Regions from separate parts of the Klebsiella sp. MISC125 genome, predicted to be linked through region 3. Evidence: predicted binding sites of a transcription regulator. Region 3 holds the regulator's gene; each other region holds the start of a gene.
What was found. Region 3 encodes Fur, which represses iron uptake genes when iron is present. Its sites were predicted from a motif close to ATAATAATGAGAACNACTATCAA; they were not measured.
Positions count from the first base shown of each region.

Region 1 (4,742 bases), 2.9 Mb from region 3:
GATCTTCTCTTCATTTTTCGGTATCGGCCTGTTTATGGTGTCGCTTAACCCGACCTCGGTGAATATCCAGACCATTATTCTTGGCAATATTTTGGCCATTGCCCCGGAGGATATTATTCAGCTGGCAGCAATTGGCTTTATTTCGATGGCGATTCTGCTGCTGAAGTGGAAAGACCTGATGGTGACCTTTTTCGATGAGAACCACGCCCGCTCGATTGGCCTGAACACCACCGGGCTGAAGCTGCTGTTTTTCACCCTGCTGGCGGCCTGTACCGTCGCGGCATTGCAAACCGTCGGCGCATTTCTGGTGATTTGCCTGGTCGTCACGCCCGGCGCCACTGCCTGGCTGCTGACCGACCGCTTTCCGCGCCTGCTGGCGATCGCCGTGGCTATCGGCAGCCTGACCAGCTTTTTCGGCGCGTGGCTGAGTTACTATCTGGACGGGGCAACCGGCGGGATTATCGTTGTGGCCCAGACGCTGCTGTTTTTAGTCGCTTTCGTTTTCGCGCCGAAGCACGGCCTGCTCGCCAGCCGTCGCCGCGCCAGGGAGGCCACATGCTGACCGCTCTGCTCGAACCGTTCCAGTTCTCTTTTATGATTAACGCCATGCTGGTGGCGATTATCGTTGCCATTCCCTGCGCGCTGCTGTCGGTATTTTTGGTGTTAAAAGGCTGGGCGCTGATGGGCGACGCCATGAGTCACGCGGTTTTTCCGGGCGTGGTGGTGGCGTATATCATCGGCATCCCGTTCGCTATCGGCGCGTTTATCGCCGGGCTATTCTGCGCCATCGCCACCGGTTATCTCGACGATAACAGCCGCATCAAGCGCGATACGATTATGGGGATTGTGTTTTCCGGGATGTTTGGCGCAGGGCTGGTGCTGTACGTGTCGATTCAGTCGGAGGTGCATCTCGACCATATTCTGTTTGGCGACATGCTGGGTATTTCCGCCAGCGACATTGTGCAAACGTCGCTGATTGCGCTGGCGATCGCGCTGATTATCGGCCTGAAGTGGCGCGATTTTCTGCTGCACGCCTTCGACCCGAACCAGGCGAAAGCCAGCGGTTTGCGCTGCGGGCTGCTGCATTACGGGCTGCTGTGCATGATTGCGCTGACCATTGTGGCGACGCTAAAAGCTGTGGGGATTATTTTGTCGATTTCGCTGCTAATAGCCCCGGGGGCGATCGCGCTGCTGCTGACGCGGCGGTTTGTCAGCGCCCTGCTGCTGGCGGTGGCGATTGCGGTGAGCTGTTCGCTGGGCGGCGTGTGGTTGTCGTTTTATCTCGACAGCGCCCCGGCACCGACCATCGTAGTGTTGTTTACCCTGTTGTTTATTATCGCGTTTGTCTGTACATCGGTTCGCGATAGTCAAACCCAAGCCGATTCCGACGAGGCCCCGGGTCGCGGCTAGCGCCTTACTCGGGCTACCTGGCTGGCATTCTTCCCGGAGGCGGCGCGTTGCGCCTGTCCGGGCTACCTCTACCCCAGGACGTAGCCCGGACAGATGCGCAGCATCGCCTCCGGGGAAAAGTCGCTATTTTTTGGGTCGGTATTTTTCCGGTAACTCCGGCACCGGGCGCCTGTCATCAATCAAATGGCGAATGGTCAAAATCGGGTGCCGCCAGAGCATCCGTGGCCCCGCCCAGCGCATAATCTGCTTCATCTCTTCGCGTTTGGCTGCCTGGTAGCAGTGCACCGGACACTGCTTGCAGGCGGGCTTTTCTTCACCAAATACGCACTTATCCAGGCGCTTATCGGCGTAGGCGTTAAGCGCCTGATAATGTTCCGCATCTTCATGAGCATCCGGGCAGCGGCGCTGGTAGAGCGTAATCATGCTGCTAATGGTCTTTTTTTCCCGCGCAATACGTTTGCCCGCCATCGCCTGTTCCTCATCGATAAAGATGCGTTAATAATACACCTTTAAAGAGTGCGGCGCAGCCGGTTACCTCCTGAGGATTATGCCGGCTTGTCCACGTGCCCCAGAGGTTTCTCCGGGAAGCAAACGTCGCGAACCCGACGCTTCAGCTCCGCCGCATCGGGGAAACCACCATCCTGCTTGCGCTCCCAAATTTGCACATCGTCAACGGTCACCACGAAGATCCCCCCGGTTCCCGGCACCAGGGTCACTGAGCCAATATCGGTGCTGAAACTATGCAGTAGTTCCTGGGCCATCCAGCTGGCGCGCAGCATCCAGTTGCACTGCGAACAGTAGGTAATGGTAATAGCGGCTTTGTGACTCATCGGTTTCTCACTGTCAATAAAAGGATGAATTGTAAACAACTTGCAGATTAATTGAGGAATAAATGATTATTTTGTTGCAAACGATAATACCTATCATTACCATTCGCAATCAATAAGCATGGAGTAAAAAACGTCCAGTAACGGAATAACGGGACACACCTGCACTCTGGAAGTAACGCGTGAGCCGATACTAATAATTATCAAGGCGTGGCTACTATGTATAACTCCACTCAATCAACAGCATGGTTCAAGAAAAGCCTGCTGGTGACTTCTTTGCTTGCAGCAATCTATCAGACCTCCGCCGGGGCGGCTGATACCACCAACAATTCATCATCCGACGATAGTTCAGAACAGATGACCGTGACCGCGCCAGCCCCCGTGCTGAAAGCGGGCAGCGAGCATTCCATCAGCGCTCAGGAACTACAGGATAAAGGGGCCAACGACTTTGGCTCCATCATGCGCTACGAACCGTTGATTGGCGCGACTGGCGCCAGCGGCGGTTCCGGCAACGGCAAAAGCGGCTTCGACCGGGGCGGCTATACCGGCTACAACATTCGCGGCATGGAGAGCAACCGCGTCGGTATCGACGTCGACGGCATCGCTCAGCCGAACGCCACCGGGCGCAGCTACGCCAGCCGCGCGGGACTCAATACTTTCGGTATGGGCCGCGACTATATTGACCCGTACATGTACGGCAGCATCGATATTCAGTCCGGGGCCACCTCGACCGAAACCGCCAACAGCTCCATCGGCGGTAACGTCTCCTTCCGTCCTAAATCCGCAGATGACTATCTGCACCCGGGCAAAACCAGCGCCTTCGGCTACCGCAGCGGCTATGATTCCTCGAACCGCAGCTGGCACAACGGCGTCACCGTCGCCGGCGGCGACGAAACCCTGCGCGGGATCTTCGTCTACAGCCGCCGTGACGGCCAGGAAACGGAAAATAACAGCGGGACCGTCGATTCATACCCGGCCAACTGGCACTCCGACGCCTTTTTGGCCTCCGGGATCTGGCAGCCGAATGACGAACATAAGCTGACCAGCACCTTCGATTATTACCATAAAACTAATCACACCCATTACGACGCCTGGGACACCAGCGGCAACAGCGTTATCGGCACCTCTAACCAGACCAGCCAGACCCGCCGCTGGGGCCTGAGCCTGAAAGATGACTGGACACCGATGAACGACTATATCGACAGCGTGTCGACCAAAGTCTACTACCAGCACACTGAGTCCCATGACTGGACTTATATGCCGGACAGCATCACCCGCGCGATGCAAACGGTAAGCTCCGACTACGATACCGATACCTGGGGTATTCAGAGTACGCTGGCGAAATCCATTGGCCGCCACGACCTGAGCGCCGGCTTTAACGCCAGCACCACCAAAACCCAGCGGCCATTAACCCAGTCGCCAACCCCGAGTGCCTTTAGCGAAATCATGCAGCCGGACGCCGACAGCCGAGGCTATATCGTTGCAGGCTTCATGCAGGACAAGATTAACTTTGACCTCGACAGCCATAACTTCGCGGTGATCCCGGGCATTCGCGTGGTGCATCAGTCGACCAAGCCGGAGAGCGTCTCCGACCTGGCCAACAACAGCAGCGTGCTGACCGGCTCTGCCGTCTCTAATCTGTACGGTAAGAACTCCGATACCCAGGCGCTGCCGTCGCTGGCCTTCCAGTACGACATCACTCCGCGCCTGATGACTTACCTGCAGTACCAGCGCGGGGCGCAGTTCCCGAACGCCAGCCAGCTGTATGGATCCTGGAACCTCGGTTCAAGCTATGCCGGACGCCAACAGTACGCGCTGATCGGCAACACCGATCTGAAAACCGAAACCAGCGATAACTTCGAGTGGGGGATGAAGGGCGAAGTGACGGAAGGCATCACTATGCGCACCGCCCTGTTCTACAACAGCTACAAGAATTTTATCGCCTATACCCGCTACACTCGCGCCAATAATCCGGTTCAGTTCGCTAACGTACCGTCGAACATCTATACCATTTACCAAGCGGAGAACCGCGATAAAGCCTATATCTACGGCGGCGAAATCAGCGCCAAATTCAACTTTGGCACCTGGTTTGAAGAGGTTAACGGCCTGAGTGCCACCCTCGCCTACGGCTATAGCGAAGGGCAATCGAAATCCAGCTACAGCGGCGACAAGTACGTCGACCTCGATAGCGTCGCGCCAATGAAGGCTATCGTCGGCGTGGCATGGGACGATCCGGCCAAAGTGTACGGTACCGCGCTGACCGCCACCTTTGTTAAGGGCAAACGTGCGACCACCACCAACCGCGAAAGCTACACCAACACCGGCTCGGCGATTACCGATTCGACCAGCGAATATATGCGCGTTCCGGGCTACGGCATGCTGGACTGGACCGCTTACTGGCAGGTGGCGAAGAACGTGCGCGTGAACGGCGGCGTGTACAACATCACCGACCGTAAATACTGGGATTATCTGAGCAGCCGTAATATCGAAACGGCAACCAATCAG
Region 1 covers NZ_CP180448.1:1,387,959-1,392,700, reverse strand. The annotation lists gene sitC (iron/manganese ABC transporter permease subunit SitC) at 1-562, shown strand, start outside; gene sitD (iron/manganese ABC transporter permease subunit SitD) at 556-1,410, shown strand; gene ACMYSL_RS06615 (nitrous oxide-stimulated promoter family protein) at 1,534-1,878, opposite strand; gene ACMYSL_RS06610 (SelT/SelW/SelH family protein) at 1,956-2,240, opposite strand; gene ACMYSL_RS06605 (TonB-dependent receptor domain-containing protein) at 2,457-4,742, shown strand, end outside.
Region 1: a site for Fur is predicted at 2,321-2,343, ahead of ACMYSL_RS06605 (TonB-dependent receptor domain-containing protein). Genes of this name have one in related genera too.

Region 2 (4,742 bases), 790 kb from region 3:
CCAGGTGATACCGGCATTATAACCGTTCAGATTAAACTCAAGACCGATCTCTTTGTTGATGCTGATTTCGGGATCGAGATCCGGGTTGCCCAAAAGATAGCAGTTGCCATTGGCAATACTTATCGGGCAGCCGTTTCCGCGCGTAGAGAGCAGATAACCTTCGCTGGCTTGATACAGGTTCGGTGCTTTAAATTCCCGGGCAATACCTGCTTTGACCTTAAACATATCGCCCAGATCCTGCGACAGGTTCAGGCTCGGACTCCAGTTGCCGCCGAAGTCATTGTGGTAGTCAAAGCGCAGGCCCGGAATAATATTGGTGCCTGGGGTCGCTTCAATATTGTCTTCGAGATAGATACCGGTCAGCGTAGCGCTGTTTTTAGGGCTGCGTTGTGAAGGATCGCCGGAAACTCCGGGGAGATAATCCGTCGTCGTGGTGGCCTGCATTGAGGCCGGATCGTTTAGCTCGTCGTGATTCCACTCCATCCCCAGGGTAAGGGTCTGTTCAGCCAGCCAGTTGAATGGAAGGTTCACCTCAGCGGTTGAGCGCCACGATTCCAGGCGGCTGGTATCATAGACATCGCTATTGATCATTCCTTCTACGCGGCCGGTAGTGCCTTCCTGCATACGGGTATTGTTGGTTTTTTCGTAATAGACGCCCGCTTTAGACTGGCCCCAATCCCAGATGCCGTTATAGGTCAGGCCCCAGGTCTGGCGATACATGCGGTTTGTTTCCTGGCCGTATAGCGTATCGATCAGACCATTTGGGCTCATGTTGCTGTTGCTGTACTGCGTATCACCGGCGTAGATGTTGCCCTGGCGGCTATAGGCATAGCTGAAATCGACAATCTGTTGTGGTGTTACTTTCCATGACAGCAGGGCGTTAATATCTTTATTGCGCACGCCTTCGCGGCCTGCGGCATAAGAGCCATTTTGCGCGCTATTGATGTCCCAGGCATCCGGCTCGGTTTTGTTGATATTGCCATACAGACGCATCGTCAGGGCATCCCCGGCCAGCGGTCCGTTAAGGTTAAAGTTAGCCCGGTTGGTGGAACCTTCTTTATTATTTTCCGGCTGATTGGTATAGAGCGAGAGTGAGCCATGCCAGTCGTTGGTCGGGCGCTTGGTGATGATATTGACCACGCCGCCTGCTGCCCCTGATCCATAGCGAGCAGCCGCGGGGCCGCGCAGAACTTCGATGCGCTCGACCATTTCCGGCGGAACCCAGTTGCTGTCGCCGCGGGTATCGCGCTCGCCGCGCCAGCTATAGCGCACCGAGTTTCTCGAACTGACGGGCACACCATCGATAAGAATCAGCGTGTTTTCCGGCCCCATGCCGCGAATATCAATCTGTCGGTTGTTGCCGCGGCTGCCGCTGGCGCTGTTGCCGGTCAGGTTAACGCCGGGCATTTTACGAATGATTTCAGACAGATCGTTAACCGGCGGATCTTTAGCAATATCTTCTGCGGTGATAATCGAGACGCCCGGCTGCTGCTTTAGCGCTTCTTCCGCGGTTCCCCGAACCACCATCGTTTCGGTATCCAATTCAGCCTCTTCGGCGAAAGCCCCTGGGCTAAGCAAACCAGCGATGGCCAGGGCCAGGGGAGTGGCGATGTGATTTTTCTGCGATCTCATTTTAAATATCCATATCAAGTCATGAAAAATTGAGATCGAGAATATCAATGATAATTATTATCATTACAATTGCGAGGGGCGAATCTCCATGATATCCTCACAATTGCCGCAACTTTCCAGCATCTGGTAGATATCGTGAAGGAGTCGGTAAGGTTTACCGTACCGACTTGCTGGGATGTTCCTGGCCTGAAGAGATTATTTGCCCATTGTTTTATCGGTTTTCTGTTGCTGATACCACGCGGGAAGTTCTGCCAGACTAATACCCGTCGGCACATAGCCCTGTTTCAGACAGGCGACCCGCTGCGCGCGATAAATGCTGGTATATCCTGAAACCAGCCAGGCGACAGCGCAGGCTAGCGCAGCGTAAATGTCGATTTCAGAACCAAACAATTCGATTGCCATCAGCGTCGATGCTATAGGGGTGTTAGCTGCCCCAGCGAAGACGGCGACAAAGCCAATCCCGGCCAGAAAGCTCACCGGCATATGTAGCAGCGGAGCCAGCGCATTGCCAAGCGTCGCGCCGATATAAAATAGCGGCGTCACTTCTCCGCCTTTAAAACCGCTCCCTAAAGAGGTCACGGTGAAAACCAGTTTGCCGAGAAAATCCCACGGAGCTAGTGGATGCTGAAAGGCATCCACAATCACCGGTATGCCGAGGCCAATATAGCGATCGCCATGAAACAGCCAGACGGCAGCAACAATGAACAAACCGCCGGTAAACGGGCGCATTGGCGCATAGCGAACATATTTTTTCATTAACCCGCCAATGAAATGCGTGCTGTCAGCGAAAACGCGCGCCGCCAGGCCAAAGCAGCAACCCGCGATAACCATTGCCGCCAGGGTCCAAAGGGTGAGGGGTGGAATGCTGGAAACGATATAGTGGGTGTGTTGCACCCCCCACATGATCCCGACCCGATCGGCGACGATTGCGGCGACCAGACACGGGAATATGGCGGTGTAGTTCATCCTTCCGATGGCCAGCACTTCCAGCCCAAATAGCGCTCCGGCGAGCGGAGTGCCGAAAATTGAGGCGAAACCGGCGCTGATCCCGGCCATGAGCACCGTCCGTCGCGTATCGTCGTTGAGGCGAAAAATGGGCGTAAATTGATCGGCAATCGAGGCTCCCATCTGTACCGCAGTCCCTTCACGGCCCACGGACGCCCCGCACAGGTGCGATATCACGGTGCCGAAAAAGACCAGCGGTGCCATACGCAGGGGGATCACACATTTAGGATCGTGGACTTCTTCCAGAATGAGATTGTTACCGGCCTCCACGCGGGTGCCGTAGTGCAGATAAATCCAGCCGACGGCAAAGCCCGCGATCGGCAGCAGCCAGATAAGCCAGCGATGCGTTTCACGCGTTGCAGTAGCCCATTCAAGGGAGAAAAGAAAGAAAGCCGATGCCGTACCCGCCAGGACGGCGATGATAAAGGCGAGAAACAGCCATTTCCCGAGGAAGAAAAACAGGGTGAGTTGTGAAAATCGGGGTGCACGCATCGTTATTTCCTTAGAAGGTTAACCTTCCCGGACGCGGTGCCTGCAATACAGATATGCCTGCCCATTCCCGGTCCGGGAATAAAAAGCAGGCATCATTAGCCACATGGCGGTTCAAGAGGGAATGCCATCCTCTATACGAAATATCTTACGGCATGAACCGTTTCAGCTGAAGTTTTTTATGCGTTGTATATAAAAAGAGAGGAGAAGGCGGCACGCAGGGAATTGTGCGTGCCGAAGCGAACTTAGTGATTGTCGTCCTGCGGCATATGGCGATAGATGTAAACGCCGCTTAGCAGGGTGAACACCAGCGTCATAGCGGTTAAACCGAAGACTTTAAAGTTGACCCAGATATTCTGCGGCAACCAGAAGGCGATGTAGATATTCGCCAAACCGCAAAGAATGAAGAATACCGCCCAGGCCAGATTCAGACGCGACCAGACCTGCTGCGGTAACGTCAGCTCTTTACCCAGCATGCGCTGGATTAGCGGCTTTTTCATTACCCACTGGCTAAACAGTAGAGCGCCAGCGAACAGAACGTAGATGACCGTGACCTTCCATTTTATAAACTCATCGTTATGGAAGAAAATGGTCAGGCCACCGAAAAATGCGACCAGGACAAAGGTAATCAGCGCCATTTTCTCGACTTTGCGATAGCGCACCCAGCTGTAAATCAGCACGATGGCGGTAGCGATAATCAGCGCGGTCGTTGCGGCGTAGATATCGTAGAGCTTGTAGAATGCGAAGAAGACTACCAGCGGTAAAAAATCCAGAAACTGCTTCATACATCGATTCCGTCGTTCAGAATGGGCCGGGAGCGCCCGACCCAGATTAAGTTAGTTGCGAATAAGCATATACAAGCGGAATAAATAGATCAGCAACAATGCGGATATCAGGTTGCTGATGGTATTTATCACGATTGCGCCAACGTTTGGCGTCAGTACGGCAAAGCTGGATGCAAACAGCAGAAGTAGGGTTTTCGCCAGCAGCCAGCCGATTATCGCGGGTGCAACCAGGCGAATATTGGCCCATGCCAGACGCATACTGCTGCGCAGGGCGCTGAAAACACCCATTTTGTCCTGAACCAGCATAATTGGCGCGAATGAAAGGACGATCGCCAGCAGCACGCCAGGCACCACCACCAGCATCATCCCCATTTGCACGACAAAAGTCGTGAGCAGGATCAGCAGCAGCAGCTTTGGCAGCACTGGCGCAGAAGCACCAATCGCACGTAAGGCACTAACGCGTTGACCTGAGGAGATCATCTGAATCATCAGCAGAACGCCGCCCGCAAGGATCGCATTGCCCACCAGTCCAGAGAATGTAGAGGCTGCCGAAGCTCGTAGCAGGACCTGCTGCTGTTCCGGCGTCATACTTTGCACCAGCTCGAACAACCCGACGCTACCCGTCAGGCTATCGCCTTCGCTCAGAATCGATAATTGCTCCTCACTGGGTGAAAAGGCATGGCCAAGTACTACCGTAATAAGCGCGCACAACAATGCAATCAGCAAAATAGTGACGAACTGATTACGGAAAAAGTTTCCGGTGTCACGGTAGACGGACTTCGCCGTGATAGACATGCATTCTCCTTGAGTCTTGCAGGTGTTAACTAGCCG
Region 2 covers NZ_CP180448.1:3,525,316-3,530,057, reverse strand. The annotation lists gene ACMYSL_RS16755 (TonB-dependent siderophore receptor) at 1-1,632, opposite strand, end outside; gene ACMYSL_RS16750 (voltage-gated chloride channel family protein) at 1,828-3,129, opposite strand; fluoride riboswitch at 3,209-3,270, opposite strand; gene ACMYSL_RS16745 (septation protein A) at 3,372-3,911, opposite strand; gene ACMYSL_RS16740 (YciC family protein) at 3,963-4,706, opposite strand.
Region 2: a site for Fur is predicted at 1,680-1,702, ahead of ACMYSL_RS16755 (TonB-dependent siderophore receptor). Genes of this name have one in related genera too.

Region 3 (4,742 bases):
TATAAAGCACCGTGGCACATTGAAATGGACGAGTTCTACCAGAACGATAAGAAAACCAAGGTTGATTATCTCCACTCTCTCGGCGCCAAGTATGATTTTAAAAATGACCTCGTGCTGGAAGCCGCATTTGGCCAGGCACAGGGTTACATCGACCAGTATTTCGCTAAGGCCAGCTACAAATTTGATATCGCAGGCACGCCGCTAAACACCAGCTACCAGTTCTACGGTACTCGCGATAAAGTCAGTAACGGCGGGGCGAACGATATTTATGATGGTACCGCCTGGCTGCAGGCATTGACCTTTGGCTATAAAGTTGCCGATGTTCTCGACCTGCGCCTGGAAGGAACCTGGGTTAAAGCCGATGGTCAGCAGGGCTACTTCCTGCAACGTATGACGCCGACTTACGCCTCATCTAACGGTCGTCTCGATGTCTGGTGGGATAACCGCTCTGACTTCAACGCCAACGGTGAAAAAGCGGTGTTCTTCGGGGCGATGTATGACATGAAGAACTGGAATATGCCGGGTTGGGCCTTCGGCGCGTCCTACGTTTATGCATGGGATGCAAAACCAGGAAAAATGTCTTCTCCTGATGCTTACTACAACCCTGACAAACGTCTGGAAGAGTCAGCCTACAGCCTGGATGCGATGTACACCGTACAGGAAGGACGTGCGAAGGGTACGCTGTTTAAACTGCACTTTACTCAATACGACAACCACTCCGATATCCCAAGCTGGAGCGGCGGCTACGGCAACATCTTCCAGGATGAGCGCGACGTGAAGTTCATGGTTATTGCTCCATTCACCATTTTCTGATGCCAGTGCGGCGGGCATGAGCCTGCCGCAATTTCCCGAGGTCGATTATGAAGAAGCTATTGCTTGTCGCTATTATGGCGGCAGGTCTGGTTGCCTGCACGCAGTCGCCAGCGCCGAAAGAGGATTCAAAGTTAAAAGATGCCTACAGCGCCTGTATTAATACTGCTGAAGGTAACCCAGATAAAGTCGAAGCCTGCCAGAGCGTATTAGACGTTCTGAAGCAAGAGAAGCAGCATCAGCAGTTCGCCACCCAGGAAAGCGTGCGAGTACTGGATTACCAGCAATGTATCCAGGCGCGTAAAACCGGTAACGATCAGGCTGTACAGTCGCGCTGTGACCAGATTTGGAAAGAGATTCGTAGCAACAACACGAAACCCTGATTTTTACTTTTCGTAGCCATAAAAAAAGCCAACCATCAGGTTGGCTTTTTGCTGCTTACGCAACGGGGAATTACTTTTCCACCGCGTCGTGGGCATGTTCATCTTCGCGGCAATCGCCTTCTGCACAGTGACCGTACAGGTACAGGCTGTGGTTGGTGAGGCGAATACCGTGTCGGGAGGCAATCTCACGCTGACGAGCTTCAATTGAGTCATCGCTAAATTCGATCACTTTGCCGCAATCGAGGCAAATCAGGTGATCATGATGATGCTGCTGCGTCAGTTCGAAAACGGATTTACCACCTTCGAAATTATGACGAGTGACGATGCCGGCGTCGTCGAACTGGTTCAGTACGCGGTAGACGGTGGCCAGGCCAATCTCTTCACCCATATCAATCAGGCGTTTATATAAGTCTTCCGCACTGACATGATGGTTATCCGGTTCCTGCAGGACTTCCAGGATTTTTAATCGTGGAAGTGTTACTTTCAGGCCAGCCTTCTTTAATGCGGTATTGTTGTCAGTCATGCGGAATCTGTCCTGTTGCTAAACGATCTACTTCCATCAGCGGAAGTAATACAGAGAATCACCCGATGTAATGCGTCTCATTATAGAACTGCCATGGTGAAATGAAAACTGCAAGCATCGGGCCTTGTATGCTGTCAAAAACGAGGCACTGGCTACAAAGTGCTTCACGTGACCTCGTTAAATCAGAGGACATTGTACAGATATGTGATTAAAAGTTAAAAACTTGTAGCTATAACTTTGATTGCTTTTATCTATTAATTCGGCGAAATCTGACGATAACGCCGTTTAGACTCAGGCATTCTTGATTTCTTCGAGGTGCAGCTCTTCAGAAATCTGTTTTACCCATTTTTCCACGCGTTCGTTAGTCAGTTCTGGCTGACGGTCTTCGTCGATGGCCAGACCCACGAAGTGGTCATCATCTGCCAGACCTTTAGATGCTTCGAAATGATATCCAGCAGTCGGCCAGTGACCAACGATAGTGGCGCCGCGCGGTTCGATGATGTCGCGAATGGTACCCAGCGCATCACAGAAGTATTCAGCGTAGTCTTCCTGATCGCCGCAGCCAAACAGCGCGACCAGTTTGCCGTCGAAATCGACTTCTTCCAGCGTCGGGAAGAAATCATCCCAGTCACACTGTGCTTCACCGTAGTACCAGGTTGGAATGCCGAGCAGCAGAATATCGTGAGCTTGCAGATCTTCTTTGCTGCTCTTGGCAATGTCGCGAACATCAGCAACATCTTTACCAAGCTGCTTTTGAATCATTTTTGCAATATTTTCGGTGTTGCCGGTGTCGCTGCCAAAAAAGATGCCGATGATTGCCATGAGTAAAATAACCTCTTGAAACTTAATGATGTGGTAGGGACTTAAATGCCCACAGATAGGGGCAATGATAGCAGAACTGAGAAGGGCGCGGAAACAGCAATCACGCCCGACTGCACACTCTGCTACATGAAAGCTTATTTTTTGAGGGTTTTAGGCTTTATCCTGGCTGCGCAGGGCCGCCAGTTGGTTCATCAGCATCTCTTCAATCAGATCGCTGCGGTTCATGTTGCGGGCTTCGGCCAGCTCATTGAGCGCATCAACCGCATCGGCATTGAGCTTCAGCTCAACGCGCTTCAAACCGCGAACTTTATCGCGCTTGAGCTGATTGCGTTTGTTGATACGCAGCTGTTCGTCGCGTGAAAGCGGATTGGTTTTCGGTCTACCCGGCCGACGCTCGGTTGCGAACAAATCTAATGTCGTACGGTCCGTTTGTTCTTTTGCCATGATTCAGAGTGACTTCGGGGGAAACAAGCTGTCGGGCATAGCCGACGCAGATAGCCCGCCATAATACATCAGGCGAGGGGCTGCGCCAACGACCGCGGGCATTCTGCCGCGCGGTCGGGCAGATTTTAGCCAGTTACGCGGCTATGGAGGTCAAATAACGGCGTATTGCCCGTAAAACGGCCTCTGGTTTTTCTGCATGTACCCAATGTCCGGCTCCGGCAATCACATGGGCCCGTGCCTGGGGGAATTGAGCCAGCAGAGCCTCACGGTAGGCATCGGTTACGTAGGGTGAGTTACCGCCGGGGATAAACTGCGCCGGATGCGGCCAGGCGGGGATGGTTTGCCAGCCGACGATATTGTCATATTGCTCCCACAATACCGGCACGTTAAACCGCCACTGACCGTCCACAAAGGATTTCAGCAGGAACTGAATGACGCCTTCTTCATGAAGGTGTTCGCGCATAACCGTCGCTGCCTGCTGGCGAGTGGCCGCGTGGGCGTCGGTCACGGCATTGATGGCGGCGAAGATTTCATCATGGCGACGAACGTGATAATCCACAGGGGCAATATCTATCGCAACCAGGCCCGCAATGCGCTCCGGGGCCAGCGCGCTCAGCGCCATGACCGCCTTGCCGCCCATTGAGTGACCAATAAAGGTCGCTTTTTCTATTTGGTATTCATTGAGAGTATCAATCAAATCCTGAGCCATCGCGGCATAGGTCATCTCTGGTGCGCGCGGGGAAAGACCGTGATTTCGCATATCGACCTGTAAAATATCGTAGTCAGCGACCAGATCGCGGGCGAGGATCCCAAGGTTATCCAGACTGCCAAAAAGGCCATGGACCAGGACGATAGGGGGATTATTGTGCGGATTCTGTGCAGATTGCGCTCGGCTATTTAATTTCATGGCAAAGTTCTTTTTTTCGCTCCGTCGGGTTAGGGTATTATGTTGGACATTCTGCCATCCGGCTGCAAGACCCGGAAGATTTCCGAGTTTTACCGCCATCCTGGTTTGACGCTATCCGCGGTTGGGATTTGTCCTTATAATCCCGACAACTTGTATTCAGAAAAGATATCGTACTGGATTAAGATGAAAACAATTGAAGTTGATGATGAACTCTATAGCTATATTGCCAGCCACACCAAGCATATTGGCGAGAGTGCATCCGACATTTTACGGCGCATGTTGAAGTTTTCCGCCGTTTCCCAGCCTGCCGCACCGGTAGCGAAAGTCGTTCCGGCTCCGGCGCCAACGCCTGTCGTTGAAGTGAAACCCGCCAATCCTCTGAAGGATAAAGTCCGCGCCATGCGCGAGCTGCTGCTATCTGATGAGTACGCCGAACAAAAACGCGCGGTAAACCGTTTCATGCTGGTTCTGACTACCCTCTACTCCTTAGACAGCAAAGGCTTTGCGGAGGCGACCGAGTCTCTGCATGGGCGCACTCGCGTCTATTTCGCTGAAGATGAGCGGACGCTACAGAAAAATGGTAATCAGACAAAACCTAAGCAGGTTCCGGGCACGCCGTGGTGGGTTATTACAAATACCAATACCGGCCGCAAATGCAGCATGATTGAACATATCATGCAGTCAATGCAGTTCCCTGCTGAATTGATCGAAAAGGTTTGCGGTACGATCTAGTCATTTAACTTTTGCACCAGAAGGATCAGGCAATGGCAATCGATAAGCGCGCAGGTCAACCTGCGCAACAGAGTGATTTGATTAACGTCGCCCAACTGACCGCCCAGTACTATGTGCTGAA
Region 3 covers NZ_CP180448.1:4,317,363-4,322,104, reverse strand. The annotation lists gene chiP (chitoporin ChiP) at 1-813, shown strand, start outside; gene chiQ (ChiQ/YbfN family lipoprotein) at 861-1,193, shown strand; gene fur (ferric iron uptake transcriptional regulator) at 1,264-1,716, opposite strand; gene fldA (flavodoxin FldA) at 2,008-2,538, opposite strand; gene ybfE (LexA regulated protein) at 2,689-2,982, opposite strand; gene ybfF (esterase) at 3,116-3,889, opposite strand; gene seqA (replication initiation negative regulator SeqA) at 4,073-4,621, shown strand; gene pgm (phosphoglucomutase (alpha-D-glucose-1,6-bisphosphate-dependent)) at 4,654-4,742, shown strand, end outside.

Region 4 (4,742 bases), 2.0 Mb from region 3:
CGGTAGCAACGTGTCCAACAAAAAGAAATAGCCCAAAAGAAAAGGCCAGCAGCGCTGGCCCTGGATATTTGCAGGAGATTAACCGACGATCTGGCGAACGAACGCTTCGATCTCTTTGTCCTGGCAATTTTCGAAGAAGCACTGCTGGAAGCGCGGGCCAGACACGGCAGTTTTCACCAGCTCTGGGTCGATAGCACGCAGCGTATCCAGATAGTTATCTTTCACTACTGCGGCCTTAACGGTGTTCAGAATGCCAGCGTTACGTACCTGAGGCTCTTTACGCTCCGGCGGATACCCTTCGCCGTTACGCCCTGTGAACGCTTTCTCGAAAATAAAGCGTACGTTCAGCTCTGCGCCCCAGCCAAAACCTTTCGCGAATGGCAGAGAAAGCGCGTTACCGTTGTTAATCTGCGCAAACAGGAACGCATCAGCAGGATCAATACAGTAGCCACAAACTACGCCCGGATGGATGTTCAGAGACATCATTGCACCCTGGCCGGTACCGCAGCCGGTGATCACGAAGTCTACCGCTTTAGAGTTCAGCAGGATGCTGGCCATGATACCCAGATGGATATAGGTCAGGTGGTGATCGTTTTCATCGCTCATGCCGACGTTGTAAACCGGAAAACCTTTCTCGTCTGCAACAGCGTTTAACTCGTTGAGGATGATGGCGTTTTTGTTCGCCTGGCTGTTTTCCATCATCAGTGCGATTTTCATGCTTTACTCTCCTGAATGCTGTGCGGGTTTTCCCGCGATAGTTCGTTAACGTTGTGAAGAACAATACTACCTTACGAACATACTTTCAAATTTTATGAAAAGTTGTTTTATAAATTGCATATCGCCTCACACTTTCATCTCCCACAGCATCCGGGCGTTGCTTTCTTACCCCCCACCCTTTTCTCACCAGGCTAACCCAAGCGCTCATAGCCACTCGAAGTCGCGCGTCCCTTTTTCAAGAATAAGTCGGACCCATAATTAATATTGATAATATTAAATTAAAACCATTCTCATTATTTATTAAATTGCCAATGCGTGTTATTCCCATTTGCATTAGTAATAAATGAATTTATTAATTTACTTTTTGCAAATAAATTAATAACAAATTATAGTGACGGCACAATCACCTTTGACTTTATTTGCGGAGCAAGCCAGATGCTGAAAACTGAAATGATCGACAAACTTAATGCACAGATGAACCTTGAACTTTATTCTTCTCTGCTTTATCAGCAAATGAGCGCATGGTGCAGCTACCACAGCTTTGAAGGCGCCGCCGCGTTTCTGCGCCGCCACGCGCAAGAAGAGATGACCCATATGCAGCGTCTGTTCGACTACCTGACCGATACCGGCAGCCTGCCGTGCATCAATGCCATCGCCTCACCGTTTGCCGAATATACTTCACTGGACGACCTGTTCCGCGTCACCTACGAACACGAACAACTCATTACGCAGAAAATTAACGAACTGGCTCATGCGGCAATGTCCAGCCAGGATTATCCGACCTTTAATTTCCTGCAATGGTATGTTGCTGAGCAACATGAAGAAGAGAAACTGTTTAAATCCGTTATTGATAAACTGACCCTCGCAGGTAAAAGCGGCGAAGGTCTGTACTTTATTGATAAAGAGCTGGCAACGCTCGATACCCAAAATTAATGAAGACGGCGGCGACGCTTAGCGATCGCCGCCCTATTAATGGCGACAAATTTTACTTTCGTGCGTATTAAACCCTTCCTCTGCGGCAATAAATTTGCCCTTTTTCTGCAAGAATGCCACTAACTCCGCCGCACTCAGGTTTTCCGCCGAACAGGTATGGAATCGTGCATCCGTCCCGAAACGGCTGGTAATCGCCGCTTCCAGACTGGCCACGGTGTGAGGTTCGCCTGAAGCGATCATCATCTGTAGAACTTCATGACCATGAATTGATTGCATAATATCCCCCATAAAACGCACAGGATAACCCCGCTTATTATTCCGATTCTTGCGCCAGCGCAGGCTTAGCGTAAACGTTCAAAATCGTAAACTAATTATTACACACACTGTAACCTGCATTTGACGAAATCACTGATTTCACATACTCTGCGCGGCATAATTCATTGTGTAATCCGTCATGGATAGAGAAAAGCGTGAAGAACCGCACTCTTGGTAGTATTTTAATCGTCGCTGGCACCACCATCGGCGCAGGGATGTTGGCGATGCCTTTGGCATCAGCAGGCGTAGGTTTCGGCGTAACGTTAGTTTTGCTGATCGCCCTGTGGGCGCTGATGTGTTACACCGCGTTACTGTTGCTTGAAGTTTATCAGCACGTTCCGGCTGACACGGGGCTGGGCTCCCTGGCGGCGCGCTATCTGGGGCGTTACGGGCAGTGGGCCACCGGTGTTTGCATGCTGTTCTTACTGTACGCACTTACCGCGGCCTATATTAGCGGTGCCGGTGAACTGCTGGCTTCAAGTCTCAATCAATGGCTGGGCTGGACGCTACCACCTGCGGTTGGAGTACTGCTGTTTACAGGCTTCGGCGGGACGGTGGTTTGTATCGGTACGTCACTGGTTGATCTCTTTAACCGCTTTCTGTTCAGCGCCAAAATCATTTTCCTCGCTATTATGCTGGCGCTTCTTCTACCGCATATTCATCAGATAAACTTGTTGACCCTGCCGCTACAGCAAGGGCTGGCGCTGTCGGCGATTCCAGTAATTTTTACCTCGTTTGGTTTTCACGGCAGCATACCCAGCGTCGTCAGCTATCTGAACGGGGATATACGCAAGCTGCGTCGGGTATTTGTCATCGGAAGCTTTATTCCACTGGTTGCCTATATTTTCTGGCAACTGGCAACCCTGGGCAGTATTGATTCTCCAACTTTTACCGCTCTGCTGGCACAAAATGCCGGACTCAACGGGCTGTTAGAAGCGATTCGTGAAGTCGTTGCCTCGTCGCACGTTGAGCTGGCGGTTCATCTTTTTGCAGACCTGGCGCTGGCGACTTCATTTCTCGGCGTCGCGCTTGGCCTGTTTGACTACCTGGCCGATTTGTTCCAACGTAAAAATGGTCCGGCCGGGCGTATACAGAGTGGTGTAATCACCTTTTTACCCCCTCTGGCGTTCGCCCTATTCTATCCACGCGGTTTCGTGATGGCCTTAGGTTATGCAGGGGTCGCGCTGGCGGTATTGGCGCTAATGCTACCTTCGTTATTAGTGATGAAAAGCCGTAAGCAGCATCCTGACTCCGCCTGGCGAGTCGCTGGGGGGTCACCCGCGCTGTGGTTGGTTCTGCTGTGCGGAATCGGAATTGTGGCCATTCAGTTTGCTATCGTCGCAGGATTTCTGCCTGCGGTGGGATAAAAAATCAGGGGCCAAATTGGCCCCTTTACTTATTTTGCTAAGCAGCACTGCTTATATTTCTTACCGCTACCGCATGGGCAAGGATCGTTACGCCCAATTTTCGCCTCATTTCGTATTGGCTGCTGGACGTCAGCCGGCTGAGCATGCTCAGTCCAGTAGTTGTAAAGCGCCAGGGCCGCCGGACGAATACGCTCTACGCTGGCAATGAACTCTTCAGCGGATAATTCATCAAGCGCTTCAAATCGCTCCTCGGTGCCGTGCAGGGCGATGGCATCCAGTTCAGCTTGTAGCTCAGTTGGTAAAGCAGACCAGTCACTGAGGCCGACGCCGCGCATATAACCGAAGCACCACTCTTCTACGATGGTTAACTCCTGTCCTTCCTCTTCACGGCAGCCAAACATGGGTTCGAACTGTTCAGGATAATCGCTTAAGCGCTCGGCTGTATCGCTCATATGTTGCAGCGTCAGGTTCACAAAGCGATCGCGTTCGCGATCGTTGGCCCAACGCGGCACTTTATCCGCCCCGCCCCAGATAGCCAACAACCACTGCGCAGGTTCAATTTCCGTCGGCCCGGAGAGAATTGCCGTCAGCAATCCATCAAGTTCGGCAACATCCATGATGGTGCCTTCTTCTGCATATTTCGACAGGATCTCATCCAGCCATTCAACTTCGCTTTCGTTCAGGGGTCCGGTTTTCATAAACAGTCTCGTGGTCGTAGAAAAATGGCGCTTACAGTAGCGGAAATAGCGAGAGAAAACCACCTGACATCACCCATTCAGGAGAGTTAATCTTTTTAATAATAGACTGGGGACAAAAACAAAAAAACCACCCGGAGGTGGTTTCACGACACTGCTTATTGCTTTGATTATTCTGCTATATCCCAATGGTACCCGGAGCGGGACTTGAACCCGCACAGCGCGAACGCCGAGGGATTTTAAATCCCTTGTGTCTACCGATTCCACCACCCGGGCTCGGGATAGTAATTGGAGGCGCGTTCCGGAGTCGAACCGGACTAGACGGATTTGCAATCCGCTACATAACCGCTTTGCTAACGCGCCTTAATACTGCAACACCCGCAATTGCCGATGTTTTTATATTGGAGCGGGAAACGAGACTCGAACTCGCGACCCCGACCTTGGCAAGGTCGTGCTCTACCAACTGAGCTATTCCCGCATCATCAAGCTAAATTGCTAATCGCTTGATTTTGTTATCGTCTGGCAGACCGTGCTGCCGTTCGATGCGTTGCATTCTACTTACCTGGCGCAATGAGTCAACGTTATTTTTTAAAACCTTGTGTTGTTTGCTGAAAATTGCGCCGAAACGATCACTGATCAAGCAAATCGCCGCGTGCAGCGTTCAAATATTGCAGCATTGACCACAGCGTCAGCACCGCCGCTACGAGGAACAGGC
Region 4 covers NZ_CP180448.1:2,321,502-2,326,243, reverse strand. The annotation lists gene ACMYSL_RS10975 (MFS transporter) at 1-31, shown strand, start outside; gene ACMYSL_RS10970 (RpiB/LacA/LacB family sugar-phosphate isomerase) at 79-717, opposite strand; gene ftnA (non-heme ferritin) at 1,153-1,650, shown strand; gene ACMYSL_RS10960 (YecH family metal-binding protein) at 1,687-1,926, opposite strand; gene tyrP (tyrosine transporter TyrP) at 2,121-3,332, shown strand; gene ACMYSL_RS10950 (YecA family protein) at 3,362-4,030, opposite strand; tRNA gene ACMYSL_RS10945 (tRNA-Leu) at 4,217-4,303, opposite strand; tRNA gene ACMYSL_RS10940 (tRNA-Cys) at 4,317-4,390, opposite strand; tRNA gene ACMYSL_RS10935 (tRNA-Gly) at 4,430-4,505, opposite strand; gene pgsA (CDP-diacylglycerol--glycerol-3-phosphate 3-phosphatidyltransferase) at 4,657-4,742, opposite strand, start outside.
Region 4: a site for Fur is predicted at 995-1,017, ahead of ftnA (non-heme ferritin). Genes of this name have one in related genera too.